Regions from separate parts of the Parabacteroides sp. APC149_11_2_Y6 genome, predicted to be linked through region 1. Evidence: riboswitches for the same ligand, from Rfam matches in the RefSeq annotation. Region 1 holds a riboswitch; each other region holds the start of a gene.
What was found. Region 1 has a riboswitch for cobalamin ahead of ACGE0T_RS12055 (TonB-dependent receptor). Riboswitches for the same ligand answer to the same signal wherever they lie in the genome.

Region 1 (10,320 bases):
CGGTGAAAAAGGAGGCAATCAGGCGAAACCGCTTATTTATGCCGGCTTAATCGGTGGTTTGTACGATTTTATCATTGCCACATTCAGTTGGTGGAGTGAAACGGTCAGCACCCGTATTGTGGGTGTCGGCGAAATGCTTGCCGATAAGGCGAAAGTCGTATTCAAAGTAAATACGGGGGCAGCAGTGCTCGGTTTGGGATATATCATCGGATTAAAATACTCGGCAATTATCTGTGCCGGGTCATTCCTCGTATGGTTTATCATTATCCCGCTGATGTCTGCATTTTTCGGTCCGGATGTACTGACATTCGGGAACGATGCCATTACAGCAACAGTAGGCAGCATGAGTGCAGAACAAATATTCACGACATACGCCCGTCACATAGGTATCGGGGGTATTGCGACTGCCGGTGTAATCGGGATTATCAATTCATGGGGAATCATTAAAGGTGCTGTAGGACTTGCAGCCAAAGAACTGAAAGGAAAGACCAACAGTGTACAGGAAGAAGAAATACGTACGCAAAAAGACCTTTCGATGAAAGTAATTGCCATTGGTATATTTGCTACGTTAATCGTCACTTACCTGTTCTTCCACTTCGGCGTATTGGACAACTGGTACTATGCATTAATCGGATTACTGATTGTAGGAATTATCGCATTCCTGTTTACAACAGTTGCAGCCAACGCCATTGCGATTGTAGGCACGAACCCGGTATCCGGTATGACACTGATGACATTAATCCTTGCCTCCATCATTCTGGTAGCCGTAGGTTTGAAAGGAACAGCGGGTATGGTATCCGCACTGATTATCGGGGGTGTGGTTTGTACGGCACTTTCCATGGCGGGAGGTTTTATTACCGACTTGAAAATCGGCTATTGGCTGGGCAGTACACCAAAGAAACAGGAAAGCTGGAAGTTCCTGGGAACATTGGTTTCCGCAGCAACCGTAGGCGGTGTAATCCTGATATTGAACCAGACATACGGTTTCACGACCGGTCAACTTGCCGCTCCGCAGGCTAATGCCATGGCAGCAGTTATCGAACCGTTGATGAGCGGCTCGGGAGCGCCTTGGGCTTTATATGCGATTGGAGCCGTTTTAGCAATTATCCTGAACTTCTGTAAAATCCCGGCTTTGGCTTTTGCTTTGGGTATGTTTATTCCACTGGAACTAAACACTCCGTTGCTGATAGGTGGAGCCATCAGCTGGTATGTAGGCAGTCGCAGCAAGGACCAGGCATTAAATAGCATCCGTCTTGAAAAAGGTACTTTGCTGGCCTCCGGTTTCATTGCCGGGGGAGCATTGATGGGCGTTGTCAGTGCAGCAATGCGTTTTGCGGGAGTCAACCTGGTTAATGTAGAATGGGCGGAAAGCAATTTAGCGGAAATACTGGCAGTCGTAATGTACATCGCCCTGATAGGCTATTTGGCTGTAAGCTCATTAAAAGCTAAGAAGGAAGAATAAGACGCGAATATTCTATAATGATGCAGATGGGAAAACGCGGGTGAAGAGAATAAAACAACTTTAATATAGTGAATAATGGAAGCACCAATTATTAACGTAGGAATTATGACGGAGAAAGCTGTCTCTTTCGTTTTTCATGAGGAATATATCCACACGGAAACGGGAAACTTTCTGAAAGGCGAGCAGCGAGTGTTGTTTGTTAACGGTAATATTGTGTACAATGGGAAACTTTATAAGGAACTGTTTTTTGAGCCGGCTTCCCCTTCTGCATTTTTTGAATTGAAAGCCGTTACCATCGGCGTTAATTTCCATTGGGAACGGAAAGAGGACCAACGTTTCAGGGGAGCCCTGAACCTAATCATAGACAATGAAGGGATTCTTTTCATTAACCAGGTTGATGCGGAAGAATATCTTACCAGTGTTATCTCTTCCGAAATGAGTGTTACAGCTTCCAAAGAATTATTGAAAGCCCATGCTGTCATCTCCCGCAGTTGGTTATTAGCCCAGGTGGAAAAGAATGCTTATCTGGCTCAAAGTAAGAATAAATACCAGAGCTACTATCGCGACAACGAGCAACTCATCCGTTGGTACGACCGCGAAGACCATATACACTTCGATGTTTGTGCCGACGACCATTGTCAGCGTTACCAGGGAATAACCCGTGCCTCCCTGCCTATTGTCGAAGAAGTAGTCCGCGAAACCCGCGGAGAGGTACTGACCGATGGCGAATCCATTTGCGATGCCCGCTTTTCCAAATGTTGCGGAGGCGTAACCGAACAGTTCGAACATTGCTGGGAACCCATTCCCCACTCCTACCTGATTGCGGTCGGAGATAACGCGAAAAATGAACTTCCGGACCTTACCAACGAAGAAGAAGCGGACAAATGGATACGAACTACGCCGGACGCGTTCTGCAACACAACTGATAAAAATATCCTTAGCCAGATATTAAACAACTACGATCAGGAAACAACCGATTTCTACCGCTGGCAGGTTACCTACACACAAAAGGAACTTTCTGACCTGCTGCATCGTAAAACCGGAATGACATTCGGCGATATACTTGACCTGATTCCTCTGCAAAGAGGTACATCCGGCCGCATTGAAAAGTTGAAAATTGTAGGTTCAAGACGCACATTCACAATCGGAAAAGAACTGGAAATAAGGCGTTCGCTGTCTGAAACGCATTTATACAGTTCGGCATTTGTAGTAGACAAGGAAGAACTACAATATGACGTTCCCCAACGATTCACCTTCTATGGTGCCGGTTGGGGGCATGGAGTAGGACTATGCCAGATTGGTGCTGCCGTAATGAGTACACAAGGCTACGACTACAAGCAAATCCTCTCCCACTATTTCAAAGGAGCTGTAATAGAAAAACGATATTAAATAGATAAGGGCTGTGAATCGTCTCCGATTACAGCCCTTACTTTTCTTGTGTTTACCTATTTGTTTTCCGGTTCTGTGTAAACCGGTTGCCTTAACTCTCACGAGCTCCAGCGATTACAAAGGAATAACAAATATCTTCACCTTCCAAATTATATAGATAAAAAAACCGATTTTATCTTTAAAACAGGCTATTTTATCGCCCAAACAACCTTCTTGCTGCCATTGGCTGCTAAACAAGTAAATCTTATCTTTGCACCAAATTTCTCATAAAGCATGAATAGTTATATTATCCTTTTCATTATAGCGGCATATTTCAGCCTCCTTCTCCTGATTGCATGGATTACTGGAAGAAAAAGTTCCAGCAACGAAGCCTTTTTTTTAGGGAACCGGAAATCTCCCTGGTATATTGTATCGATAGGCATGGTCGGGACATCCCTTTCCGGCGTTACTTTTGTTTCCGTGCCAGGAATGGTCCGTAGCATCGATATGACTTATATGCAAACTGTATTCGGTTTTTTCTTCGGATATATCCTGATAGCCAAAGTGCTGCTGCCCCTTTATTACAAGCTTCAACTTACCTCTATCTATTCCTATCTGGATGAACGAATCGGACGGCGGGGATACAAAACCGGTGCTTCCTTCTTCCTGCTGTCCAAGATTGTCGGAGCGGCGGCAAGGCTTTATCTGGTGGTACTTATCCTGCAAAATTACGTATTCAGCACATGGAACATTCCATTTGGCGTAACGGTGGTTATCAGTATCTTCCTTGTCTGGCTGTATACTTATAAAAGCGGTATTAAAACGATTATCTGGACAGATACATTACAGGCACTTTGTCTCGTAGCCATGCTTCTCGTCATTATCTGGCAGGTAAAAGATAAAATGGAACTGGACTTCGGGGGCATGGTGCAGACACTTCGGGATAGTCCCCATTTCCGGATATTTGAATTTAAGGATTGGCATAGCACGCAACATTTCGTAAAACAGTTTTTCAGCGGTATTTTTATTACTATCGTCATGACCGGGTTAGACCAGGACATGATGCAGAAAAACCTTTCCTGCAAAAGCCTGAAAGACGCCCAGAAAAATATGTATACTTACGGCTTTGCATTTACCCCCGTAAATTTCCTGTTCCTTTCATTGGGAGTCTTGCTGATTGCCCTTGCCTCACAGCAAAACATCGCGCTTCCTGCATTGAACGACGACATCCTCCCGATGTTCTGTACCTCCGGTATATTGGGAAGTTCCATCCTTATCTTTTTTACGATAGGGATTATTGCGGCGGCATTCAGTAGCGCGGACTCGGCATTAACAGCATTGACCACATCTTTTTGTGTGGATATTCTGGGGATACAAAAGGAGGAAGCCAGCAAGGCAAAACGTACCCGGTTGTTAGTACACCTGCTTATCTCTGCTCTCTTTGCAATAATTATTCTTATCTTTAAAGCCGTAAACAACCGAAGCATTATAGATGCCATTTACATAATTGCCTCTTATACATACGGTCCTCTGCTGGGATTATTTGTTTTCGGGCTATTTACCAAGAAGGTACCGCGTGATAAATACGTACCCTATATCTGTATTTTATCCCCTTTCATTTGCTATGGGATGGGCTACTCGATAAAACAGATTACCGGATATACTTTCGGATACGAAATGCTGATGGTAAACGGAGGGCTCACATTTCTGGGATTGTGGTTATCTTCTGTCAAACATAAAACAATAAAAACAACATAATATGGAAATTAAAAGTGCAGAATTTGTTATCAGTAATACAAACGTAAAGAAATGCCCCGAAGGAAACTTGCCGGAGTATGCCTTTATCGGGCGAAGCAATGTTGGCAAATCCTCCCTTATCAATATGCTGACGGGTAAAAAAGGTCTTGCCATGACCTCTCAGAAACCGGGAAAAACTATGCTTATCAACCATTTCATTATCAACAACGAATGGTATCTGGTGGACCTTCCGGGTTACGGCTTTGCACAACGCGGGAAAGAAGGACGCGAGAATATCCAGCGTATTATTGAAGATTATATCCTGGAACGCGAACAACTCACCAACCTGTTCGTTCTGATAGACTGCCGTCATGAGGCACAGAAAATAGATCTTGAGTTTATGGAATGGCTGGGAGAAAACGGCATTCCTTTTTCCATCATATTCACTAAAATCGACAAAATCAGCAAAGGACGTTTACAGGAAAATATCAGGGCTTACCAGGCAAAACTTCTCGAAACCTGGGAAGAACTTCCCCCCATGTTGCTCTCTTCTTCCGAAAAGAAAGACGGACGGGATGAAATCCTGAATTACATTGAAACTATTAATAAAGCATTATAATACTTCAACGACAACTTAGGGGGTGAAGAAAAGTACAGGTGGTCTGGAAATCGCCAACAACTTTACCGGAGCTGTTGTCCAATAACGGCTCCGAGAGGGCCCCGCCCCGCCGAGTACAGTTGACCTGCCACCGGTACTATGTCTAAAAAAATTCTTTTATTTTATCCTATTTCATATATTTTTTTACCTTTGTAACGATTTTGGTGTCACGATTCCTCATCTTCGGAAAAGTGATGAAAAGGGAATCAGGTGCAAATCCTGAACAGACCCGCTGCTGTAAGCTCCACCAAAATTTTCGGATAATACTCATTACCACTGTCCTGCAAGGACGGGAAGGTCATCCGGAAATGGAGTAAGTCAGAAGACCTGCCAGAATAATTATCGTTGCAAGCTTTCGTGGAATAGAGCTGACGAACAATCATTACAGAGAATTTTCCGTTATTTACCAAGAAAGTTTTATCTGATGGTATGTTCCATTGCGTTTCCTCCGAAAGCCGGTGTTGAAAATTAATATGGAACAGAAAGAATGAAAGGTCTTGCATTATTAGTATTACTACTGTTTACCGGCTTATTTCAGGTAAATATAAACGCACAAACAAAAGTAAGTTTATCAGGAACTGTCAGGGAAAAGAACGGCTCCCCTCTCCCGCAAGTTACAATTGCAATAGAAAACACAACTGCCGGAACCTACTCGAAAGACAACGGGCAGTACTCCTTATCCCTCTCTCCCGGAAAATATACGATTACTGTTTCTTATATAGGCTATGAAACAATCAAGACAAACATAGACCTCCGAAACAGTAAAAAACAAGATTTTATACTTAAAGAAAGTACTGTAAACCTGAATTCCGTCGAAGTATATGGAAAATCCAAGAGCCAACAGATAAAAGAGGGTGTATTCGCAGTAAATGCACTGGATATAAAACCAACCATCAATTCACTGAATAACCTGAACACGATAGTAAACAGAACGACCGGCATCAAAGTCAGGGAAGAAGGTGGTGTCGGTTCGGACTTCGATCTTTCCATCAACGGGATGTCCGGTAATTCCGTTCGTTACTTTATCGACGGCATGCCCCTTTCCACAAAAGGAAGCGGTGTCTCCCTCGCAAATTTGCCTGTCAATATTATTGACAGGATCGAGATTTATAAAGGAGTCGTTCCTGCCAGCTTGGGAGCAGACGCTCTAGGTGGAGCCATTAATATCATCACTAAACAAGATAAACAAAACTATCTGGATGCTTCCTATGGGATAGGTTCTTTTCATACGCATAAAGCTGATTTAAACGCACAATATGTGGAAAAGAAAACAGGGATTATTCTACGACCGACTGTCGGTGTAAATTATTCAAAAAACGATTACACCATGAAAGGCGTGGAAGTCTGGGATGCAGATAGCCGCAAATATATCCTGGCGGACCGTAAACGGTTTCACGATGACTATTTCTCATTACTGGCTCAACTGGAAGCCGGCGTTGTCAATAAATCGTGGGCAGATGCTTTCTTTGTTGCCGCCTCATATTCAAAAGTAAATAAGGAATTACAAACAGGTTCTATCCAAAGCAAAGTATATGGAATGGCTGAAAGGGAAGCTGATGCCTGGAATATATCCGCCCGCTATCAAAAGAAAAACTTCCTTCTAAAGAACCTGCAACTAAACGCATCACTCTCCCACACATGGGATCATTCGCTTACAACAGATACCGCATTCCGTAAATATACCTGGGATGGAACTTACATTGAAAGCGCACGCAATGAAATCACCGGACGCGATCGCTCATTGCGCCATTACAAACGCCCGCTTACCATTGTCCGTACAAACCTCGATTACAGATTAAACACCTATCATTCCTTCAATCTGAACTACTTGCTAAACCGCACGGGAAACAACCGGTATGATGAAATCGATACCGAATTTGAGCCCACTAATGACATACTGGCAAAACATATTTTAGGTCTCTCCTACAACCAGTCATTCTTTAACGGAAAAATGAACAATACCTTTTTCGTTAAAGACTATATCAACCACTTGAATATTCAGCAAAAAGACTTGTATTGGATTACCGGTTCCGACGAAATAGCATCTTCTTCCACAAAAAATCATGTCGGCTATGGCATAGGGTCCCGCTATTCTTTTCTGGAAGAATTGGCTTTTAAAGTGTCTTTTGAGCATAGCGTTCGCCTTCCATTGGCAAGGGAATTACTCGGAAACGGAACAACAATCTATGCAAACGTAAAACTGCGTCCGGAAAACAGTAACAATGTAAACCTGGGAACCTACGGAAATATTCATCTGGCTCCTGGACATCTCCTGTACTACGAAGCCAATGCTTTTTTCCGGAATGTTGACGATTATATCCATGCCGTAGTTTCGGAAATGGAAGGCATGATGCAATACGACAACGTATCCAGCGTAAACATTAAAGGAATAGAAGGTGAAGTCCGGTACAATTGGAAAGACTGTCTGCAAGCAATTGTGAATTGCAGCTATCAAGATGCCCGTGATAAACAAGAACTCAAAGCAGATGGAAAACCATCTGTCACCTATAATAATAAAGTACCCAATCGTCCCTGGTTATTCAGCAATGCAGAAGTTAGTTTCACCCGTCACAACCTCTTTTTGAAAAACAGCAAGCTGCGCCTAAGCTACAATTACCAGTATATCCATTGGTTTTTCCTGACCTGGGAAGGCTATGGCAGTCTGGACAGCAAATCCAAGATTCCGACACAGCATTTACATAGTGCTGCACTCTCCTATTCATGGGATAAGGAACGGTATAACATCTCTCTGGAATGCAATAACCTGTTGGATGAAACTGTATACGACAACTATATGCTCCAGAAACCGGGACGTTCGTTCTTCTGCAAATTCAGATTATTCATTAATTAATATCATATATCGATGAAAAAGTTTCATTCACTTGCCTGCGCTTTTGCAGCGACATTACTCTGTCTTTCTTTTAACTCATGTTCGAAAGATGACCCAAAGATGCCAGACGGTCCGGATACACCGGAAGCTTCTACTACTCATTTTGATATCTGGGTTACTGTAGGAGGTTCCGGAGGAATGGGCTCCACCAGTACAATTTTAGTAAAGAGTGTAGACTCATTAACTGTTCAGCCTATTATCGATTTCAAAAATGACGGTATAGATGTAACAGCGACAATTAAACAGGAAACGATAATCAAAGGGATGTATTACTATCAGGTTCCCGTTGCTTCAGACCGCTTTGCCAAATACCAGATTGTAAACAATCAATTAAAAGTCATAGCCGAACAACCATTCAAAAAAAACACATACAAAACCCGTTTTTATACACATGCCTGGTTGGATGACAATACGTTGCTGATTATGGCTGCAAACGGTTCTGCAAACAAAGTAATATGGACTAAACTGAATGCAGAAGATATGAGTATTCTGGATGAAGGAGAATTAAGTTTAGAAATACCCGAAGGTGATAAGTTCAGTTCTTCCGGTCTGGCTGCATATAGAAAATCCGATAACCGGATTATTTATTTCTTCCAACACAAAAAAGAAACGAAAAACTTTTACGCAGCCTTCATCAATGCTAAGGATATGAGCATTGAAAAAGAAGTAAAAGAAGACCGTGCAGACCAAATGGCAGGAACTGCTTATGGCGAATTGCTTCAGGACAAAATGTTCTTCGACGAAAATGAAAACCTGTATCTGGCTTGCAATAATGTAATCCCCAATGCACCAAGTACGACCCAACAATATGGCCGTTTACTTCGTATAAAAAAAGGAGAACTGGACTTTGATAAGTCTTATATAGGATATAATTATAATCAGGGAAAGATTGTAACTGCCAGCTTTTTAGTACAAGGCAAAGCTCTTCTTTACATTATGGACCCTACTTATACCGGCACGAATCAATGGGGAAGCTCTACCTATAATTGCTACTATGCTATCCTGGATTTAGCTTCAGATGAGAAAAGAGAGATTCAATATGAAGGAAAGAACTTACCGTTCAGCAGTGGCAATTTCTCCCAACGTTCACTTGTTACCACAGATAAAACCTATATCGGGGTCAATCCTAAAGATGTAAGCCCCTGTGTTTATATTTATGATAATAAAACGGGCAGTGTAGAGAAAGGCTTGACGATTACCGAAGGCTATACATTCAATCGTATCACATTATTAGATAATGCAGATACAAAATAAATTCAGATTGTCATGAAGAAGGGTCGCCAATTTCTATTCAGTTCACACCGGATTACCGGTTGTATCATATCCCTGTTTTTCTTTATGTGGTTCGTTTCAGGACTGGTACTCATTTATCATCCCTACCCAAATGTAACAGACGAACTGCTTTATGAAAAAATGGAATCGCTTCCTTCTTCATTACCGGATATAAAAGATTTTCTGAAACGCGTACCCGGACCTGCTAAAAACATCCGGGTACGCCAATTTCAGGAACAAACCCTTATCTCCTTAACCACAAAAGACAGTACCTATACCTTTTGTGCCGACACACAACAACAGATTAAACCCATTACTTTTCCCTTTCTGGAACAAACAGCAAAAAATTGGGTAAACGCACCTATCCTGAAGACAGACACTCTGCATCAACGCGAACAATGGGTTCTGTATTCCCGCTATGAACGTGCTTTACCTATGTACAAATTCTACTTCGCCGACAAAGAAAAACATGAGTTATTCATCTCCGGACGTACCGGTGAAGTACAACAGTTTACAGATGCTTCCGGACGCTTCTGGGCATGGCTTGGTGCTATCCCTCACAAATTCTATCTACCTTGTATCCGGAGAGATGTCGATACTTGGGAACTGAGTATTACTATCGGAGGAGCCATTTGTCTGCTTGCCGCATTAACAGGGCTTTATGTCGGTATTTATGCACTGGTCAAACGATATAAAAATAAGAAAACATTCGAAAGCCCTTACCGTAAACCGTGGTACCGGATTCATCATATAATGGGACTTATGTTCGGCATATTCCTGGTAACCTGGGGCATTAGCGGTATGATGTCCATGCAACGCATTCCGCAATGGATAATTAATACCAATGGAAATTATATTTTCAACCCTTCACGCATGTGGGGAAAGAAACCGCTTGCGGCAGATGCCTACAAACTCGACTACAGGGAACTCCGG
Region 2 (10,320 bases), 2.4 Mb from region 1:
TGGTCAAAGATACGGCATCGCTTGGCGCTTTCGTTTCTGCAAAACATATTTATCCGGCCGGAGATAGTTTGTATTGGTTGTCGGTGGATAATCAGGCTGCCTTGTTTCATATGAGTGGCGGTACGGCTGTATTGAAATGCCGGCTGCTGTTTAATAACTATGATATGAATCTGGTTACTCGAGGTACGCGCATTATCCCTTTAAATGAAACCATGGTGTTGGCATCTACCATGCAGGGGCCTTTACTGATAAATGTGCGTGATTTGATTGATGCAGGGCTTCCGGGTAAAACCTCTCTGCAAGTTTTTGAGTTGGAGTATATGGATGCGAAAGGTTGCTATAATTTGCCCCTCGACAATCAGAAGATAGAACTTCCATATGATTTTCAGGAGTTTACTGCTTATATAGGTACTACGATCTTTACATCCAATCACCAGATTAGTTATAAGATAGAAGGTGTTTCTTCCGGCTGGTCTTCCTGGCAATCGGAAGGGAAAATATCATTCTTACAGTTGCCAGAAGGGCATTATGAATTAAAAGTTCGTAAATATGTGGTCAAAGGGCCTTTCCCTGAACTATCCCTGTCAATAGATGTTCGTCCGCCTTGGTATAATACGGTTTGGGCATGGTTGGCGTATATTCTTGTTGTTTGGATTGTCGCGCAGGGTGTATTACGCTATAATCTTAAAAACTTGCATAAGGAAGAGCAGGCAAAGATAGAAGCGGAACGCCAGGCTGAACAGCAACGCATGCAGGAAATGAAAAGCCAGATGTTGGAAGCGGAACTTCAGAATAAAAATAATGAGTTGACTTTGCAAACAACCGCTCTGGTAAAGCGTAATCAGGCAATTCAATCTTTATTGGGAGAGTTGGATAAACAAAAAGAAGCATTGGGCGAGCGTTATCCGAATAAGCTTTACAACCGGATGAAAGCTTTGTTGGAAAGTACGCGGGATGACCCGGCCGACTGGAAGTTGTTTGAAAGTTATTTCAATAGTGCCCACCAAAATTTTATGGACAGGTTGCGTCAGGAATATGCAGATATTACTACTGGCGACTTACGTATTTGCTGTCTGTTGCGTATGAATCTTTCTACAAAGGAAATAGCCTCATTGTTAAATGTTTCGGTTCGTGCTATAGAACTTCGCCGGTATCGCTTGCGTAAGCGTTTAGGCTTGGAAGGAGATACGAATCTTATTGATTTTCTGATGAATTTTTAAATTTATTTTCTCAAAAATGATGTTTTTATAATCTATTGAAAAATAGGTGGTTAAATTGTTTTTTCTGATAAGTGAGAAAGGATTGTTGTATTCTTTATTACTACACAGATTACTTGCGCAAGTTGTGTAGTAGCCTTTTTTATAGAAAGTTTTTGTTATTCCGTTTTCTTTGTGGCACGTAAATCTAATTTTCATACATGATGGAACACGAACTGGAAAATCAATTGAAGGCGTTAGAAAAGAAGGGTATCGACCGCCGGCATTTTTTTAAGATAATGGCAGCTGCAGGATTGTTGACTGCTGCAGGTACTCAGGAAGCTAAAGCTTTTTCAAGTAATGCAAAAGGGAAGATAGTCATTATAGGCGGGGGGGCTGCCGGTATCAGTATGGCTGCCCGTTTACAAAAATGGTTGAATGAACCTGATATTACATTAATTGATCCCAGTGACCGTCAGTTTTATCAACCGGGTTTTACCCTGATTGCCTCAGGCGTTTATGAACCGGGCGATGTATGGAAAAAACAAGAAGAATGTATGCCTGATGGTATTAAGTGGGTGAAAGACTCGGTTGCATCTGTTGACCCGGTCTGGAATCAGGTAACAACAAATAATAACGGTAAGATAGCCTATGACTTTTTGGTTCTGACTCCGGGTATACAAATCAATTGGGAAAAAGTAGAAGGTATCACACATGATACGTTGGGTGAAGGAAATGCTCATTCTATTTATGATTTTGATGGAGCGCAGAAAACTTGGAAAGCATTGCAGGAATTTTCGAAAACAGGTGGACGTGGCATTTACACGGATACATATACCAAGCACAAATGTGGTGGGGCTCCTAAAAAAATATGTTTGTTATCAGAGCACTATAACCGTAAACAGGGAACCCGGGATAAGGTGGAACTGAATTATTATACAGCAGCAAAAGAATTGTATGATATACCATATTTTACTCCTCGTTTGCTGGAAATATATAAGGAACGAAATATACCTATTAATCTGAATGTCCGGGTGAAAGGGGTGGATACTGCCGCTAAACAGGTTCATTTTGAGAAGATAGAAACGGTCGGTGACCAGAAGGTTTATACTCCGTTTGTGGAAGATTACGATTTTCTGCATTTCACACCTCCGATGTCGGCTCCTGATTTTGTCCGTGAAGCCGGACTGGGATGGACGGAAGGCAAATTAGCAGCGGATGCCTGGGTAATGGTAGATAAAGAAACTTTGGTTCATCAGAAATATCCGAATATTGTGTCGTTGGGTGATGTGGCTGGCATACCGACCAGTAAAACTTCTGCGGCTATCCGTAAGCAAGTGCCTATTGCTGCAAAGAACCTGATTTCACTCATGGAAGGCAAAGAACCTGCTGAAAAGTATGACGGTTATGCAGCTTGCCCGATAGTGACGGATTATGGACATGTACTTTTGTGTGAGTTCAATTACAAAAAAGAACCGGAAAATACATTCCCATTCACAATGCTGGATACATCAAAAGAGCAGTGGGCTGCATGGATGTTGAAGGTTTATATGTTGAAACCGATGTATTTCTACGGTATGTTGAAAGGATTAGCTTAATCATAACTCCCTATATTTAAAATGCCAAACTAAAAACCCCTCCGGCTCATTCATTGAGCTTGGGGGGATTTTTGTATATTTACTCTTGCATTTTCCGGTAATAACGGGGTGTATAACCGGGTACCAGCTCGGGGTGGAATACCCAGATCAAGTCCTTTAGCAAATAATCGGGATGTAAAGGAAATTCTTCGTAATAGGGAACGGCTCCTGTATTGCAGGTATAAATGTGACGTTTTTTGAATGCGTCGAAGTTCTCATAAGGCGTGTACTCCGTACGAAGTTCATTGTATGTCATCTCTTTTGCCTGATTGTATTTGACAAGCCAGATGTCGGCATGTATGGCTTTGTCCAGAACTGTTTCAAATGCCAGCGGGGTGCTTCCTGCTCCTGGTAAATCATTAAAGAGATAATCTGCACCTGCATCGCGGTACAGGTTTGCTATATAACTGGAGCCACTGGGGGTATACCAGGAAGAACCGAATTTCTTTTCGGAGATAACGGTAGGCCTGGGAATGTCTTTTTTTACCAGATTTTTCAGTTCCAGATAACTTTGTTCCGTAGCGCGGAATATTGAATCCGCCCTCTTCTCTTTACCGAACAGCATGCCGTAAAAACGTATCCATTCGGTGCGTCCTAACGGTTGGGACTCCATGTAATCGGCTCCTTCAATAATGGGTATACCCAATTTCTCGACCGGACCGTAGCTGCTGTTTTGGAAAGGAGAGACGATAACCAACTCAACGCCTTGGTCTATCATCTTTTCCACATTCGGTGCTGTAGCCTCTCCCATATCGGCAATCCGTCCGTTCTTCAGCCCTTCCTGAATGGCAGGGGTGTCCATATAGCGCGGTTCACAAACACCTATAATCTTGTCGGTTTCTCCAAGCTGGTCGATAATGGCCGCATGAACAGAGGTATATACGACTATGTTTTGTATAGGTATTTGTACAACTGTGCCTTTGGGGAGGTTCGTCGGAACAGGCTTCTTACGGTCAACCAGCAAATAGCGTTGTAAAAGCCGGGTACTGTCCCAAGGGTCATGTATCTCTACTGAAGTATAATTTTCGAAGTGTTGGGTGGAGAAGCCTTGGGCATAGCGGATGGTGTCGGATGAAAATGCTTCACCATGAGAAGAACTCTGTTTCGTATGACAACTACATACGAAACAGAGTAAAAAGAGAAAAGAAAGAATCCTTTTCATATTTATTTTACAAACAAAGCTTTAACCGGATTCAGACCGACAGAATATTGATATTGTTTCTTTCCACTGGCATTAAAGAAATAAATATCCCCATTGGTTTTATAATCGGACTCAGTGATATAGATATATCCGGTAGAAGGTTCAACACCGATTTTATACGGTTTAGCAATGGTTGTTCCATCTGTAATAAAATTATTGCTGATAACTTTTTCGTTGGTTGCGTCGTAGCAGATATATGAAATTGTCTGGTTCCAGTTTGCATCGTATTGTGAATGCAGAATATATAATTTATCACCTGTAGATGCCAGTTCTGTTGCCTTAGTCTCAGTAATTACGGATACTTCATCTTTTTGTGTATCGATACGCTGGAATGTATTAGGTATATCTCCGTAATTACCTAAAGAAACCACATATACATCTCCCTGATTATCTGTTACAACATTGGCTGGATTAGTAACAACTTCAATCTTTTTTATTTCTGTAAAAGAAGATAAATCGATGACGGAAACAGTTTTGTCGTATCCTACAGGAGTATTATAGTCCATACCTCCGGAATTTGCCACATATAATTTATTATTAGCAACAACTAATTGTTCAGGATTACGTCCTACTTTTACTTTATTTTCAATCTCTAATGTTGCAGTATCCAGACGTGCCACATAGCCATCGAATAAGGATACATATATTTTCCCTTCATAAGAGGTCATATAGCGAGGTTGCAGAGCTGCGTCCCCACTTGATTTTATTTGTTTAATAGACTCGCCTGTTTCATCCAGAACTTCAATCGTATTTGAGCCATATACAGCTATATATAATTTTGAGCCGTATTTGATTATGTCGTTGGCAGTATCACCTAAACCTCTGTTATTGATTGTTTTGAATGCATCAACATCTATTTTGGCTGTAGACATGTTGTAGTAGGATAATCCGGAATTATTATTTCCGTTATTTCCACTGTTTAGGAAAATGAAACCATTTAGTTTTTCTACGGAATCATCGTCATCTGGAATATCATTGTTTTTCTCACATCCAGTGAAAGAGAATAATGTCAGTGCACAAAGTGCGGACATAAAAAGGAATGTTCTTTTTTTCATTTTATTTCTGTTTTTACTATTAATATGTTACACTCAAACTGAGGCGCCAGGAGCGGCCGGGCATCGGATAATATTGAATAATATCGTATGTTTTGTTTGTAAGGTTTAGTATTTCACCCTGTAGACGAAGCGTGCATTTCTTTAGAGTAAAACTTCGATTCGCAGAAATGCTGTGTTCTATATAAGATTTAATTAAATTGCTTTCGATATTTTGAGGTAATGCATATCTGTCTCCTGCAGCTACCAATGTATAAGAAATATTTACCCATGGGTTTTCTACAGATGCGGATACGGAACCCGAATGACGTGGTGTATAAGGTATTTGGTCCTTATAATTTTTTTCTTGGGGGTCCGTAAGATCGATGGCATGTTGGAAGCTGTATGCCGATGACAGGATTAATGAGATTTTAGAAGTTATAGGAATCTCTGAACTCAGATTGACATCCAGCCCTTTGATATCAACTTCGCCCATATTCATCATTTTCCAGATATACATATTGGGGATAGCAACTATTTTGTCGTGTATTTTATTATAATACCCATCGGCAGACAAGCTGAATGAACGTATGAATGAACCGATTTCACCACTCCATGTCATTCCGATATTATATTGAGTTGCACGTTCCGGTTTCAGATTGGTATTTCCCATTCGCAGGTAATATAAATCCGTAAATGTCGGTACCCGGAAAATATCTTTGTAAGAGGCGCGGATACGGAATGCCTGTCCTGCAAAGGGGCGCCAGGATAGGCTTACTGCCGGAGAAAGTCGTTTACGGTCTTCCGGACGGTCTCCATGTTTTACCTGATCGGTGATGTAAGTACCTAATAAACTCGCCGTAGCTGTAAGAATGGGGCTCTTATATTGTGCTGCAACTGCCGTAAGTGACGTCAGGCGTTTGGGGAGAGGCGAGTCTATAAAATTATTCTCAAGCGTATTACGTGCAATATCCGTATTCAATGTAAAAGACAGATATTGCAAAGGCGTATATAAAATGCCTGCGGAACCATAGTATTCGTTTTGTGTGTTCAGGTCTTCCTGCATTCCTCCTGAATACTTATCATTGATATCCCTGTATTTACTGAATGAGTAGTTATATTTAATACTGGCCTGGAATTTGAGGAAATCAGTAAACTGATTGTCATAATGAAATTGAGTGAAAAAGTTTTTGTCCCATAGCCTTTCTTTGGCATTGTCGTTGTAAAGAATGACAGAACCTGGGAGTCCACGTTCAGAGTTATAATAGTATACCTTCCCTTTTAAATTCCCTCCTTTTCCAAAATCACCAAATACATTTGCTTCGAGGCGTAACGCATAAGTATCACTATTCTTACGGATTTCTTTTGTTATTTCTTTTCCGTTAATCAGCGTAAAAGGGTAATCACCTTTGGCACTGAGCCAGTCTGCATATAAAGTCGTAGCCCATTTATTTCCTATTTTCTGGTCATAACGGATTGCCGGATTAAACAGCCCGAAAGAGCCTCCTTTAATTTTTGCAAAAAGGTTGTATGATTTATCCTGAAATCTGGGCCTACTTGTCTTTATACTCAGCGCCCCTGCCGATGCATACATTCTTGCTGTCTGGAAGATATCGTCGGATTGCCCGATGGATAGGGATACCATTTCTACATTATCCAGAGAAAATCGGCTGATGTCCACTTGCCCGCTTTGGGCATCGGTGATGGTTACGCCGTCATAGCTGACAGCCGTATGTTTGGCTCCAAGGCTACGAACGGAGACAGTCTTTAAACCTCCGATACCGCCATAGTCCTGCACTGTAACACCGGAAAAACGTTTTACAGCTTCCGATAAATCCTGCACGCCAAGTCTTTCAATACTGTTGCGGTTCATTATTTGCAGGGGAGTGGTTTCGCGCATTACAGACGGACGCGATTTACCGACAACCTCGACATCCTTCAGTTGATAGGTCTTAGTCGTGTCGACTTGGGCATGTAAAAACATAATGCCATTAAGCCAGAATAATAGCAGGCTTAAAATCTTCTTGATGTACGTATTCTGCATAATTATCGATTTATCAACCTCTTCACCCGAGAGATTGTATAAAGGATTATGGCAGGTTTTCTGGCTTGTTCTCCCTTATTTCGGCTACCTTCCCAACTTAATAGCTGGCAGTGGACAAGTGACAGTTATACTGAACTTTCCATTTGTTGGCTATTTGTCAGTGGCAACGAGTTTTGCCGGGGTTTCAGAACTTACAGCTACGGGTACAGCGCCGTACTTTCAACGGCTTCCCTTTTACTAACAGACCGTGGAAACGGTACTGTTACACCATAATCTGCGTGCAAAGATATAATTCTTTTGAACATAAAAAAAGGGTATCCGGAAAAACCGGATACCCCACAGGTGTATTTGTTAAGGATTCATCAAGTAGAGTATCTATTCAATTGTTTTATTTCCTGTCTTTATCAAAACCAGTTGCTTTGGACCAGTCATAATTGTTTTTGAATGCGGTATTTATCTGATTTAAACCCGGAGTATTCCGGAGTATCGGCAAATAAAAAGACAGGCCGCTTCCATAATCCGCTATTCTTATAAGTTCTTCTTGCTCTGAAATATCTCCCGGAACAAAGTAAAATTGTATGATTGCTTTGTCTATTGCGTTTTTAAATGTGTTTTTTAAATCTTCATTTTCTGATAGGAAATATAACCCACTTATATCCAGTAAAATAGACTCGTAGTAATCAACGAGATTTTTATTTTCATTAAGAGTATGACGCATTTCGTCATAACTCATATTTATACTTTCCAGTAGCTTGGAGGTTGCGGTTGCCAGATTTTCCAATTCGGATGTTTTTGTTATGGCAACGGTAAATCCATCGAAAGTATTTTTATTCTTATTAGTACTATAGTCTGTAGCGCTTAGCTTGGCAGCTTTGTACAAGTCTGCATGTGGTTTAGTATATAGATACGGGATAATTGTTTCATAGGGATATCCGTATCCGGGAAGAGGGAGAGCCGAAGCCATTATGTAGTCGCATTTATTCCGTAGCTGGTAAACGCTTTCGGCATTGGACATATTACAGGCATGGAAAATAATAAAATCATATTTTACAGGAAGTATTTTTGCCAGGTCTGCAATTTCCAGTGTACTTCCATAACGGTCCGGACCTGCTATACCTTTGGTTTCGCTGTCATTTTTTATTCCGGGTAACCAACCATTGCCGTGTGCTCCGATTATCAATCCTTGTGACTCTGCCGGATAGAGAGTGACGACGTCACTCAAGACAGTCTGCATTACATTCGGATTTCCGGCATCTTGATCTTCGTAGGTTTTGACTACTTTGCTGACGATCATGTCTGTCGTATCGTGCGTGATTTCCAATAATACCGGCTGACCGAATTGGGTTAAATGGTTGGAATTATCAAGATATACTAATAGGGTTCCATCTATATCATCATCCCAGCCTTTTTCCATTTGGTTTACAGTCTCTTCCAGCGCATACCATAAACTCATATCTCCTACCAGATATGCTAAAACAGTACGATTCGTTTTTGCATGTGGTCTGGCTTCATTCGGATCTATGGGAGGTACATCGGGAGCATCCTCTTTGCTACAATTTGTAAATCCAACGGCAAATAGCAATAATAATAAAAAGTAGAACTTTTTCATCTTTGTTTTTAAATAGTTGTTATTTCGAAACAAAAGTATCATTTGCAAAGATGAGATAGTGGATAAATTGTCACATTTTGGGTCCGTATCGTCACTATATTTTTTGAAAAACAACCTTTTAAAAGGATAGTTTATTATATGACAAGCTGTTAGAATTAGCTGTAATTGTTTTAGAACGGATATCCAATGGCAAAGTGAAGTCCCAGTCCATCCTTAAATTTGGGAATGTTGTAATATCCTTTTTTGCCGGTTTCATAGGGAACATGAATACCGATACCCAAATCCAGGCGGAGAACAATAAAGGTCAGGTCATATCGTATACCGACTCCTGTTCCCAGTGCCAGGTCTTTGAAAAAGTCTTTCAGTTCAAATTGTCCGCCCGGACGGTTTTCATCTTCACGGATTAGCCAGATATTGCCACTATCCAAAAATACAGCCCCGTGCAGGTCTCCTAAAATGGGGAAACGGTATTCCAGGTTCGCTTCGAATTTCAGGTCTCCGGTTTGGTCCAGGTAGCCGTATTGTGTATCGTTAGGATGATAACTTCCGGGACCAAGGGTGCGGACTGTAAAGGCACGGATACTGTTGGCTCCTCCTATATAGAATTGTTCGCCGTAGGGAGTTATATCCGAGTTTCCATAACTGTAGGCTGCCCCTGCCATTAAACGTCCTACCAGATGCTGCCTGTTTCCCAGATAGTAATTATAACGGATTTCACTGGTCAACTTTACGAACTGTGCAAACTTATTCCCGAACAGCGTTTTGTTCTTTTCGTTGAACTTGCTTCCCGTAAGGGCATAAATCCCCCCGATTATGTTACCAGCCTGCGTGATAGAGGTCTGCCACCAGATATGATTCTTTTTACTGGTGATAGGAGAATCGTCGTAGGTATAGGTATATCCCATTGCGGGAATAAACTGGTTTTCCAAACTTAAGCCCAATGCCCTGTTTACATTTATGATAGAGTCAAATTCTGCGGTAGTACGTTGCAACAACGAATAAGTCAGTTTGAATGGAGTTACGGAATGCTGGCTGGTTGCCGAAGGTTGGAAATCGTAAGATGCACTTCCTCCGAATGCCAGCATCTTGAAAAATTTGGCACGGTTCAGTTGGTCAATATAGATACGGAAAGAGGTACTGGAAGGATATTTCGTATCCCCCTTTACCAGTTTTGGGAAAAGGACCTGTGGGAATGTCAGCGTTGTGTTCACTCCTAATTCCCAACTGTTGATTGTAGAACTGTTGCCGACAACGTGACTTCCTGTTTGCCATTCATAAGAACCGCGCAACCGGACATTGAAAGTTTCGCCTCCGCCAAACACATTACGTTTGGTGACACTGAAAATAGCGCCCGGACCTAATTGCCCGTTGCTTTTGGAGGTTACGTTCAGTTCTAATTCACCATCCAGCGGAAGGTCGTATACCGTATTGATTTTTAGATTCAGTGTATCGCAGCGGCGTGAAGTATCCTTCGGGGTATATTGCATTTCCGAATATCGGAAGACTCCCAGGCGCGAAAAACCGGTCTGCGTTTTCTCCTGTTGTTGTTGCGAATAAAATTCACCCGGGCGGAACTTTATCCGGTTGTAAAGAACCTTGGGA
Region 3 (10,320 bases), 2.4 Mb from region 1:
GATTCCCGGTTCGGAAGTGCCGGATGAATGTGAGCTGCTGAACATTGAAAATATAAATGCCTCTACTTCTTTCAGGACGATTGCTGCCCATGCGGATACAGCCTATACATTATTATATACAAAGTATACAACACTGGAACCCGGACAATTTGCTTTGGAGCGGATGATTGCCATAGCTGGCGATACAAAAGCCGGAATGCTGTATGCCGACCATTATCAGGTAAACGAAGGTCAATATAAACCATCTCCGGTGATTGATTATCAAAAAGGTAGCCTGCGTGACGACTTTAATTTCGGTTCCATACTATTATTCAATTCTGCCGTTTTGAAACAAGCGGTAGCTGCAATGGATACGGATTATCATTTTGCCGGGTTGTATGACCTGCGTTTACGTGTCTCCGAACTGTCTGAACTGGTACACATAAATGAGTACCTTTATTCGGAAGTGGCGGATGATACGCGTAAGAGCGGAGAGAAGCTGTTCGATTACGTTGACCCGAAAAACCGGGCGGTACAGATAGAAATGGAAACGGTATGTACCGCATACCTCAAACGTGTAGGAGGCTATCTGCCTCCGGTCTTCGAGCCCATCACTTTCGATGCCGGCAAATTTGAATACGAGGCATCCGTTATTATCCCGGTACGCAACCGTATACGAACCATAGAAGATGCAATCCGTTCGGTGCTTACCCAACAGGCAGATTTTAAATTTAATCTGATCATCATAGATAATCATTCAACGGACGGGACATCCGAAGCCATAGAGAAATATACTTCGGATGAACGGGTGATTCATATCATACCGGACCGGGAAGATTTGGGGATAGGCGGTTGCTGGAATACCGGCGTGCATCATCCGGCTTGTGGAAAATTTGCCGTGCAGTTGGACAGCGACGATGTATACAGCGGTCCCGATACTTTGCAAAAGATTGTGGATGCCTTTTATGAACAGAATTGTGCAATGGTGGTAGGTACTTACCGGATGACGGATTTCCGGATGAATGAAATTCCACCGGGTATTATCGACCATAAAGAATGGACACCGGATAACGGGCGTAATAATGCATTGCGTATCAACGGGCTGGGGGCACCGCGAGCTTTTTATACTCCGGTATTGCGTCGTATCAACCTGCCGAATACCAGTTATGGTGAGGATTATGCGTTAGGTCTGCGTATTTCCCGGAACTGGCAGATTGGACGTGTGTATGATGTGCTTTATCTCTGTCGTCGCTGGGAAGATAATTCCGATGCCGCACTCGATATTGTGAAAATGAATAACTATAATACTTATAAGGATCGTATTCGTACCTGGGAACTTCAGGCACGGATGCTCTTAAATCAATAAAACGTATGAATGAATTACAACAGCAGGTTGAAGACTTACGCCGGTACCAGTTATCCGACTGGAAATTAGCCAGTGATAATTATGTCGCATTGGGACAGACGCAAACCCGCATGTTTGAAGTGAATGATTTCCACATTATCTTACAATTTAATCCGGAACGAATACGTTCTTCTGCTGCTAAAATAGATGCGGCTTCTTTACAAAAGCGTCCTTGTTTCTTTTGTAACCGCCCGGAAGAGCAGCAGAGTATCCCTTACCGTGATTCTTTCAGAATACTGGTCAATCCGTATCCTATATTTGAGAAACATCTCACAGTGCCGGCTCTTTGGCACGACAAACAGCAGATTTTGCCTTATTATGAAGAGATGCTTTCTTTGGCAGCCGATTTCCCTGATTATGTGATTTTTTATAATGGTCCTAAATGTGGGGCTTCTGCTCCGGACCATATGCATTTTCAGGCAGTGGGAGCAGGTTCTTTGCCGATTGAATGGAATTGGACGAAAGCTCTCAAGGAAATTGTTTGGAGAGGGGAGGCAACCATGCTTTATGCATTGGATAATTATCTGTGTCCTGTGTTTATGCTGGCTTCCAGCCGTTGGGATGAGGCGGTTAAAGCATTTGAAATGTTGTATGCCCAACTGGAAATAAAAGAAGGGGATTATGAACCGATGATGAATGTCGTAACCTGGATGGAAGAAGATGTATGGTATTCGTTTATTTTCCCTCGTAAGGAGTTGCGTCCGTCTTGCTTCTATGCCGCAGAACCGGATAATATCCTGATTAGCCCGGCAACCGTAGAGATGGCCGGTTTTTTTGTTGCCCCATTGGAAAAGGATTTTCAGAAGATAACCGCTAAAGACCTTGAATGTATATTGAAAGAAGTTGCGATTACAAAAGAACAAAAAGATGAAATAGTCCGTAAAATAAAAGCGTTATGAAATATAAACCCACATTGAATAAAACCATTTCCCCTTGGTACTGGGTGCCATCCTTGTATTTTGCCCAAGGAATACCTTATGTGGCAGTAATGATAATAGCCGTGCTGATGTATAAACAGATGGGATTGTCTAATACCGATATCGCCCTGTATACCAGTTGGCTTAATCTGCCCTGGGTGATTAAACCTTTGTGGAGCCCGTTTATCGATTTGCTGAAAACGAAGCGTTGGTGGATTGTTACCATGCAGTTAGTGATAGGTGCAGGTTTGGCGGCAGTGGCATTTTCCATCCCTACTCCGTTTTTCTTTCAGGCTACCTTGGCGGCATTCTGGTTGCTGGCATTCAGTTCGGCAACGCATGATATAGCGGCGGATGGTTTTTATATGCTGGCGTTGGATTCGCACGAACAGGCATTCTTTGTAGGGATACGCAGCACCTTCTACCGCATAGCAACTATCGCAGGGCAGGGGTTGCTTGTTATTTTTGTCGGTTTCTTACTGAACAGGACAAATGATTTATCATTCACCTGGTCTGTTGCCTTTTTTATACTGACTGCTATCTTTCTGGCTTTATTTGTATATCATTTTTTTATTTTACCTGTGCCGGATACAGACAAGCCGAACCGCTCGGTAAAAGCCTCTTCTATTTTCAACGATTTTATTGGAACATTTATCTCTTTTTTTAAAAAGAAACAAGCATTGGCTGGTATTCTGTTTATGTTGTTGTACCGTTTTCCGGAAGCTCAGTTGGCTAAATTAGTCATTCCTTTTCTGGTAGACCCACGTGAATCCGGTGGTCTGGGATTGACAACTGTAGAGATTGGATTTGCTTATGGCACCGTGGGAACTATCGGTCTGGTGCTGGGGGGGATTTTAGGAGGTATTGCAGCAGCTACAGGAGGATTGAAAAAATGGCTCTGGCCGATGGCTTTGGCAATTACGTTGCCGGACGCCGTATTTATTTATTTGAGTATGGCTTTGCCGGAAAACCTGCTGATAGTCAACGTTTGTGTGTTTATCGAACAGTTTGGATATGGCTTTGGCTTTGCCGCTTATATGCTTTTCCTGATTTATTACTCTGATGGGGAATATAAAACGGCACATTATGCCATTTGTACGGCTTTCATGGCTATGGGATTGATGCTTCCCGGCATGATTTCCGGTTGGTTGCAGGAACACTTGGGCTATGTAAATTTTTTCTGGTGGGTAATGGCTTGCTGTATTGTCACTCTGTTGGTTACCTCTTTTCTGAAAATTGACCCTGAATTTGGAAAAAAGAGTAAAAAAGAACAGGCAGATTAAATATACCGGAAATAAATTTCTATATTTGTGCATGCATTGTTCCTGATTCGCTTTCTGCGGAAAAGGATTAAAAGGGAATCGGGTGGAAATCCCGGACAGTCCCGCTGCTGTGAACTTCATTAACGGATTGGGCAACACTTAAAGCCACTGACGTAGGAGTTGACAATGGACAAATGAGAAAAGACAGATATGACTGTCAATTATCAACTGTCAACTGTCAACTGAAAAGTTGGGAAGGCGTCCATTCCGGAAGTAAGTCAGAAGACCTGCAAGGCATATTTTTCGACGGCTTCGAGGAAAGGCCGGAAGAGAACAAATGATGTCTTCACAACAGCTTCAGTTATTCTTTTTATTCCAGTTTTCCCATAAGCCAAATGATTCGTTTTTAATTATTTTGCCATAATAATTAGGAAAAGAAGCATGAATCGACTTACGGGATGAGCTCCGTAAAGAGGTTCATGCTTTCCTTTTGTATCGATTGAACACTTGTATACCAATATTTGTTTTTTATCTGAAAAGTGCGTTTATTTGTATCACATTAATTAAGAAAATGAAAATGAAGAAAATTTATTGTCTTATACTACTTGCCGCAATGGCATTAGTAGCCATACCGGCAAAATCCCAGATAAGATTTGGTATCAAGGGTGGCGTGAATATTTCATCGGTTCACTTTAATGCAAGTGTTGTAGACCGTGGAAATGTAACAGGTTTCAATATCGGTCCGATGGCTGAAATCATGGTTCCGATAGCCGGACTGGGTTTCGATGGTGCTATCCTGTATTCCCAGAAAGGTGTCGGATTGAAGAATTCAAATAATGAAAATGTAAAGAATGATTATATTGATGTGCCTGTAAACGTGAAATGGAAATTCGGTTTGCCTATCATCAAAGGATATTTTTCTGCCGGTCCGTATGTAAGTTTCCGTGTCGGCGGCGAGAAGTTCTGGGATTTGGGCTCTGCTGTTGGCGACCAGTTGAAAGCGCATACTTTTGGTGCAGGTTTGAACTTTGGCGCCGGTGTGGAAGTTGTTAAACATGTACAGGTCGGATTTAACTATGCTTTAGGCTTGACCGACGATTATAGTGCTTCCAAGCTAAACCTGAATGGAAAGAACCGTGGTTGGTCAATCACAGCGGCTATCCTGTTTTGAAACGAGGAATTTATTTAAAATCTATATGCGAAGGGGCCGGGAGCATTTTCTCAGCCCCTTTCTTTTTTATCTTCTTTTCTTCCCTGTATTTCTGCGGAAGAGAATCGTTCCCTGTATCCTAAAGGAGTAAAACCTGTATGCTTCTTGAAGAGAGCCGTAAAATAAGTCGCATCTTCATATCCTATTTTGTAAGAAATCTCCTTGACGCTGAGAGAGGAATTTAACAGTAGGTTTTTAGCTTTCTGTAGTCGTAGTTCCAAGATAAAGTGGGTAGGGGAGACATTCGTGTATTCTTTAAAAAGTTTCCTGAACCAGGAATATCCCATATTCACTTGCTGTGCCACTTCTTTCGGTGATATTCCGGTCAGATAGTTTTCCCTCATAATAATACGTGCCTGGCCGATTCGTTTCAGGATAATATCATTAGTGAAAAATTGGTTGGAATTATAATAGAGAGTCATCCCCAAAATAAGGTTTCCGATTCCGGCTACTGCTTGCTGGGAGGTGGTATGTTCGGAAATCGCCAATTCCATTGCCTGGTTGTATAACTGGATAATGTCTTCCCGTAGTCCGATATTATAGATAAACTGCTTTGTGCTAAAAAATCCGTTATTAAATCTTGCATCTATATTCGGTCCGTGCATGCCGATCCAATACTCCTGCCATCCGGTTTGTTTATCCGGAAAGTAACTATGCCAGGTGTAAGGCGGTATTATCAGCATATCGCCGGCTGCGATTGGAATGTTTTCATTTTGGGAGATAAAGCAAGTACCTTTTCCCCGTGATATGTAAATGAGCTGGTAATTGTCAAGTATCCGCCCGTTTTGAGGGGTGAAATAATAGTCTTCGGGATGTCCTACCTTGGGAGGGTAAGTTGTGTAATCTTTAGGAATTTCAGCTTGTCCTACATTATCGACAATCAATCCCCAAAGTAAATCTCTTTCACTGCTGACAAGATATTTGAATAGGTTCTTATTTTTCATATGATGGTACCAGACATTTGTAGAGACATCTGCAAATATAGGCAAATCAACGGATAAAATGATACTGTCAGAAAATCATGTATAAAAAACAAACTTTTATGCTTTATTGAAAAGTAAAATGTGGAATTTTGCTATTTGGATTGTAAAACTACTTATATAATATTGTTTTGTTATGGGTTTATTAAAGAAGATGGCGGTTTCTGTTCTTTTCACAGCATTGTTTGCACCTGTGTATTCCCAGAAACTTCCGGCAAAGTCAGATTTTAAACACACCAGGGGGGATCTCTATAAAATTTTTGCTGAACCTGAAAGTAAGTACCGTCCCTATGTCAGATGGTGGTGGAATGGCACGCGGGTAGATGAGAAAGAAATACTGCGTGAACTGGATTTGATGAAGCAAATAGGCATAGGCGGTGTCGAGATAAATTCGATCCGTTACCCGGGAGATGTGGATACTTTGGGATATGCCGAACGCCCTTATCTGAGTGATGAGTGGGCGAACAGCATTCGCTTTGCAGCAGAAGCCTGTAAGGAACGGGGACTGGTCTGCGATATGATTGGCGGTTCCGGCTGGCCCTTTGGCGGCGAATTTCTTCCACCGGATAAACAGTTGCAGATGCTGACTGTTGAAACTATCGATATCGACGGTGGAAGCAACGGGAAAGTATTCTCCATTGCCCGCGATGAAATTCTGAAGCGGTCGAATCCACCGATTATGTCGTCAAATCCACATCCACGGAAAGAACTGGTGTATCTCAGGTTACTGCCTAAACATGTGGAACAGTTTACCGAGGGTGTCTATTTTGATAAACTGGTTTCAAACGAACAGATATCATTGAATGTCCCTGCCGGTGAATATGTGTTGTATTGCTTCATTAAGTTTGCAGGTTACATGGACGTTATCGAAGGGGCTCCAGGGGCAAGAGGACCGGTTCTTAACCATTTCGATAAAGAGGCGGTGAAGTTCTACCTGAACAGGCTCTCGGAAAAGATACATTTTAATTCGCCCGGGATGAAAGGCAAAATCCGGGCTGCATTTGTAGATAGTTTTGAACTTGAAGGCGCAAACTGGAGTGATGCCTTGTTGGATGAGTTCGAACGCCGGTACGGTTATTCGTTAATACCCTATTTGCCTTATGTAATACGTAAAATCGGTCACATGGGCGATCCGCTTCCTGAAAAATACGGGAGCAAGTTTTCTGCGCAGGTGACGGAAAATGTGGTTAACCGGGTTCGGAATGATTTCGAACGGTTCCAGATTGAGCTTTTTAAAAAGAATTTTATAGATACCTTGAATGAATGGTGCCATTCCAATGGCCTGCAATCCAGAGTACAAGCCTACGGCAGGGCATTGCATCCATTGGAATCGGCTATGTTTATCGACATCCCGGAATGTGAAACATGGATGCGCGATAATATGGGAAAAGAATTGGATGACCGGAATTCCTATTCCGGACGTGCGCACAGTATGGTCAACAAATTTGTTGCGTCCGGTTCTTTATTGGCCGGCAACGGGGTGGTAAGCTGTGAAGAAATGACAAACGTCGTATATATTTTCCAAACAACCCTGGAAGAAATAAAGGTTGCCGGGGATATGAGCAATATATCAGGTGTGAACCAGTCCATATTGCATGGTTTCAACTACAGTCCCAAAGAGGCGCCGTTCCCCGGATGGATTAAATATGGAACTTATTTCAGTGAAAATAATACTTGGTGGCCTTATTTGCGTAACTGGCTCGACTATAAAGCCCGTCTTTCCGCTCTTATGCAGAATAGCGTACAGCAGGCGGATATAGCCATCTTGCCTCCATTGGAAGATATGTGGTCGACGCTTGGACAGCAGCGTGACCCGTTCCCTCAAAAATGGCATCCTGCATATGCACATGATTTATGGGAGAACTTGCATGAGAATGGCAATGGTTGCGATTATGTAAGTGAACATGTCATCCAGCAAAGCACTGTAAAGAACGGACAACTGGCTTTTGGTCCGAGAGCTTATAAAACATTGTTGCTCATGGAAGTGGAAAGTCTCGACCCTCAAACAGCCGGGAAGTTGGAGGACTTTGTAAAGAAAGGGGGTAAGATTGTTTGTATAGGAACACGTCCTTATAAAAGTGTAGGATTCAGCAATGCCGCTCGGAAAGATGCTGAGGTACAGACGGTAATAAACCGGATTACTCAAAAATATCCGGACCGTTTTGTTTTAGTCGATGCTCCTTCCGATACGGAACCTCTTACCCAATGGTATCAAAAGGTACAAAAGAAATTGGAACTGACACCTTATGTACAGATAGATAAACCGGATAAGTTCCTGACGCAGAATTATTATAAATCAGGAAACCGGGATATATTCTTCTTTACCAACCTGCATATAGAGAAAGGGCATGATGTTCATGTTGTTTTTCCGGATGCCGTTAAAGGCAAAAAGGCGTGGCTATGGGATGCTGAAACCGGAAAAAGATATATCTTACCGCAACAGGGGCAGGAACAAGATTTGCATTTCGGACCTGCCGAGTCCAAATTGATAGTGTTTGATAAAGAACATGATGGAGAGGTTTATAGGCCATTGGCTGAGGAAAGCGAAAACCCGATAGTTGTTTCAGGTTTATGGGATGTGAAAGCTGTCCATGTAGACAAAAGCATAAAAGAGTTTCAGGTAGATAGCCTGACAGACTTTAATACACTTCCTTTTCCGTGGTTCCGTCATTTTGCAGGAGAAATTTATTATTCCATAGATGTAGATGTGGAGAATCCGGGGGATATACATGTGTTGGATGCAGGACTCACGCATTTGGGTGTAACGGAACTTATTCTCAATGGAGAAAAAATAGGTGTAAAATGGTATGGTAACCGTAAATTTGATGTATCCGGTAAATTAGTATCCGGTAAGAACCGGATAACGATAAAGGTAACCACCTTATTAGGTAATTATACAAAATCGCTTACGGATAACGCGCCGGCCCAGCGTTTTGCTTCGGTAAGAGGGTATCGTTCTCTCGGTTTGGAAGGACCGGTAAAACTATATTAAGCATAAAAAAGACCAGTCTTCCATCCGTATTAAACAATGCAGATAATACGAACGGAAGGCTGGCCTTTTGTCTAATGCTGTATTTTTAAATACCATGAATTTTATAGAGTGAAATAGCTCTCTTGATGGATTGCAGGCCAAAATCGGCTGGCTCCAATTGCTCGGAAGGAAGAATGATGATTTCTGCCGCATCATCTTCGGCCTGGGCTTTATCAAAGGTTTCAGCCAGGCACTCGAAGAACATATCAACAGTATGTACTTCGAATCCACAGTAAGGGTAAATGTTAGGAAGTGAAAAAAGATACCGGCAATTCGTGATATCGAGCCCGGTTTCTTCTTTTACTTCACGGGCTACTGCATCTTCAGCCGATTCGTGCATATCGATAAAACCTCCGGGCAAATCGAGTGTCCCTTTTGCCGGTTCTTTGGCACGGCGTACCAGAAGCAGTTCGCCTTTGGGATTTCTGATGAAACAGGCTACGGAAGAAGACGGATTGAAATAATATACAAATCCGCAAGTGGTACATTGTTTGGCTTTTTCGTTGCGTTCCACAAATGTTTTTGCACCACATTTCGGACAATAGATAAACTGATATAAAGGATGAAGCATAAAGTTGAAAATAAAACAGACACGAATTATAGGATATGAATCCTGCATAATCCGTGCCTGAAATGAAATTTAAATGTAATCTTTTATTTTACTTCCCAACCCAGTGCGCTTGCTCCTAATACGGCAGCATCGCTTTCTTTTAATTGAGAGAAAAGTAATTTTGTTTTGCCTTCGAATACTTTCAGCATATTCTTATCCATTGCCTCTTTGATTGGTTTCATAATCAAATCGCCGGCTTTGGTAAGACCGCCGAATAAGATGATTGCTTCAGGACTTGAGAATGCAACGAAATCAGCGAATGCTTCACCCAGCATAGTACCGGTTGCTTCAAAGATTTCAAGAGCGATTTTATCGTTCTTCATTGCTGCATCATATACGTCTTTGGAAGTGATTTCATCCGGATCCAGTTCACGAAGGATACTGTCTTCCTTACGGATTTCCAGATATTCGCGTGCTGTACGTGCTACACCTGTTGCCGAAGTGTATGCTTCCAAACAACCGTGACGGCCGCAACCGCACAAACGTCCGTTGTTACGACGAACAATAACGTGGCCTAATTCGCCGGCAAATCCGTCGTGACCGTATACCAGGTTACCGCCGATTACGATACCGCTACCCACACCTGTACCCAGGGTAATAACGATAAAGTCTTTCATACCACGTGCAGCACCATAAGTCATTTCACCGATAGCAGCAGCATTCGCATCATTTGTCAAAGCAACGGGTATTCCGTCTAATGCTTCGCTAATCATTTGGGCCAAAGGAATTTTACCTTCCCAAGGAAGATTCGGAGCGAACTCGATACATCCGTTAAAGAAATTACCGTTAGGAGCTCCTACACCAATACCTTTTATCTTATCAGGACCACCTGCCTGTTCGATAACCTGCTTCAGCCCTTTAGATAATTCTGCTACATACTCGTTTATATCAGTATATTTACCGGTTTTGATAGAACCGCTATACAA

Region 2: another riboswitch for cobalamin. It lies ahead of ACGE0T_RS00310 (TonB-dependent receptor plug domain-containing protein); the one in region 1 lies ahead of ACGE0T_RS12055 (TonB-dependent receptor).
Region 3: another riboswitch for cobalamin. It lies ahead of ACGE0T_RS01955 (porin family protein); the one in region 1 lies ahead of ACGE0T_RS12055 (TonB-dependent receptor).

Annotation. Positions count from the first base shown of each region.
Region 1 covers NZ_CP173709.1:2,883,609-2,893,928, forward strand. Annotated here, with positions in the region: gene ACGE0T_RS12035 (OPT family oligopeptide transporter) at 1-1,462, shown strand, start outside; gene ACGE0T_RS12040 (SpoIID/LytB domain-containing protein) at 1,538-2,851, shown strand; gene ACGE0T_RS12045 (sodium:solute symporter) at 3,125-4,588, shown strand; gene yihA (ribosome biogenesis GTP-binding protein YihA/YsxC) at 4,590-5,186, shown strand; cobalamin riboswitch at 5,371-5,574, shown strand; gene ACGE0T_RS12055 (TonB-dependent receptor) at 5,713-8,076, shown strand; gene ACGE0T_RS12060 (hypothetical protein) at 8,089-9,369, shown strand; gene ACGE0T_RS12065 (PepSY domain-containing protein) at 9,382-10,320, shown strand, end outside.
Region 2 covers NZ_CP173709.1:80,956-91,275, forward strand. Annotated here, with positions in the region: gene ACGE0T_RS00290 (transcriptional regulator) at 1-1,220, shown strand, start outside; gene ACGE0T_RS00295 (NAD(P)/FAD-dependent oxidoreductase) at 1,418-2,794, shown strand; gene ACGE0T_RS00300 (ABC transporter substrate-binding protein) at 2,874-3,995, opposite strand; gene ACGE0T_RS00305 (YncE family protein) at 3,998-5,089, opposite strand; gene ACGE0T_RS00310 (TonB-dependent receptor plug domain-containing protein) at 5,109-7,109, opposite strand; cobalamin riboswitch at 7,143-7,396, opposite strand; gene ACGE0T_RS00315 (clostripain-related cysteine peptidase) at 7,498-8,718, opposite strand; gene tamL (translocation and assembly module lipoprotein TamL) at 8,889-10,320, opposite strand, start outside.
Region 3 covers NZ_CP173709.1:461,656-471,975, forward strand. Annotated here, with positions in the region: gene ACGE0T_RS01940 (glycosyltransferase family 2 protein) at 1-1,345, shown strand, start outside; gene ACGE0T_RS01945 (DUF4922 domain-containing protein) at 1,351-2,283, shown strand; gene ACGE0T_RS01950 (MFS transporter) at 2,280-3,584, shown strand; cobalamin riboswitch at 3,604-3,872, shown strand; gene ACGE0T_RS01955 (porin family protein) at 4,141-4,734, shown strand; gene ACGE0T_RS01960 (AraC family transcriptional regulator) at 4,785-5,717, opposite strand; gene ACGE0T_RS01965 (glycosyl hydrolase) at 5,890-8,745, shown strand; gene ACGE0T_RS01970 (NUDIX domain-containing protein) at 8,831-9,355, opposite strand; gene ACGE0T_RS01975 (ROK family protein) at 9,439-10,320, opposite strand, start outside.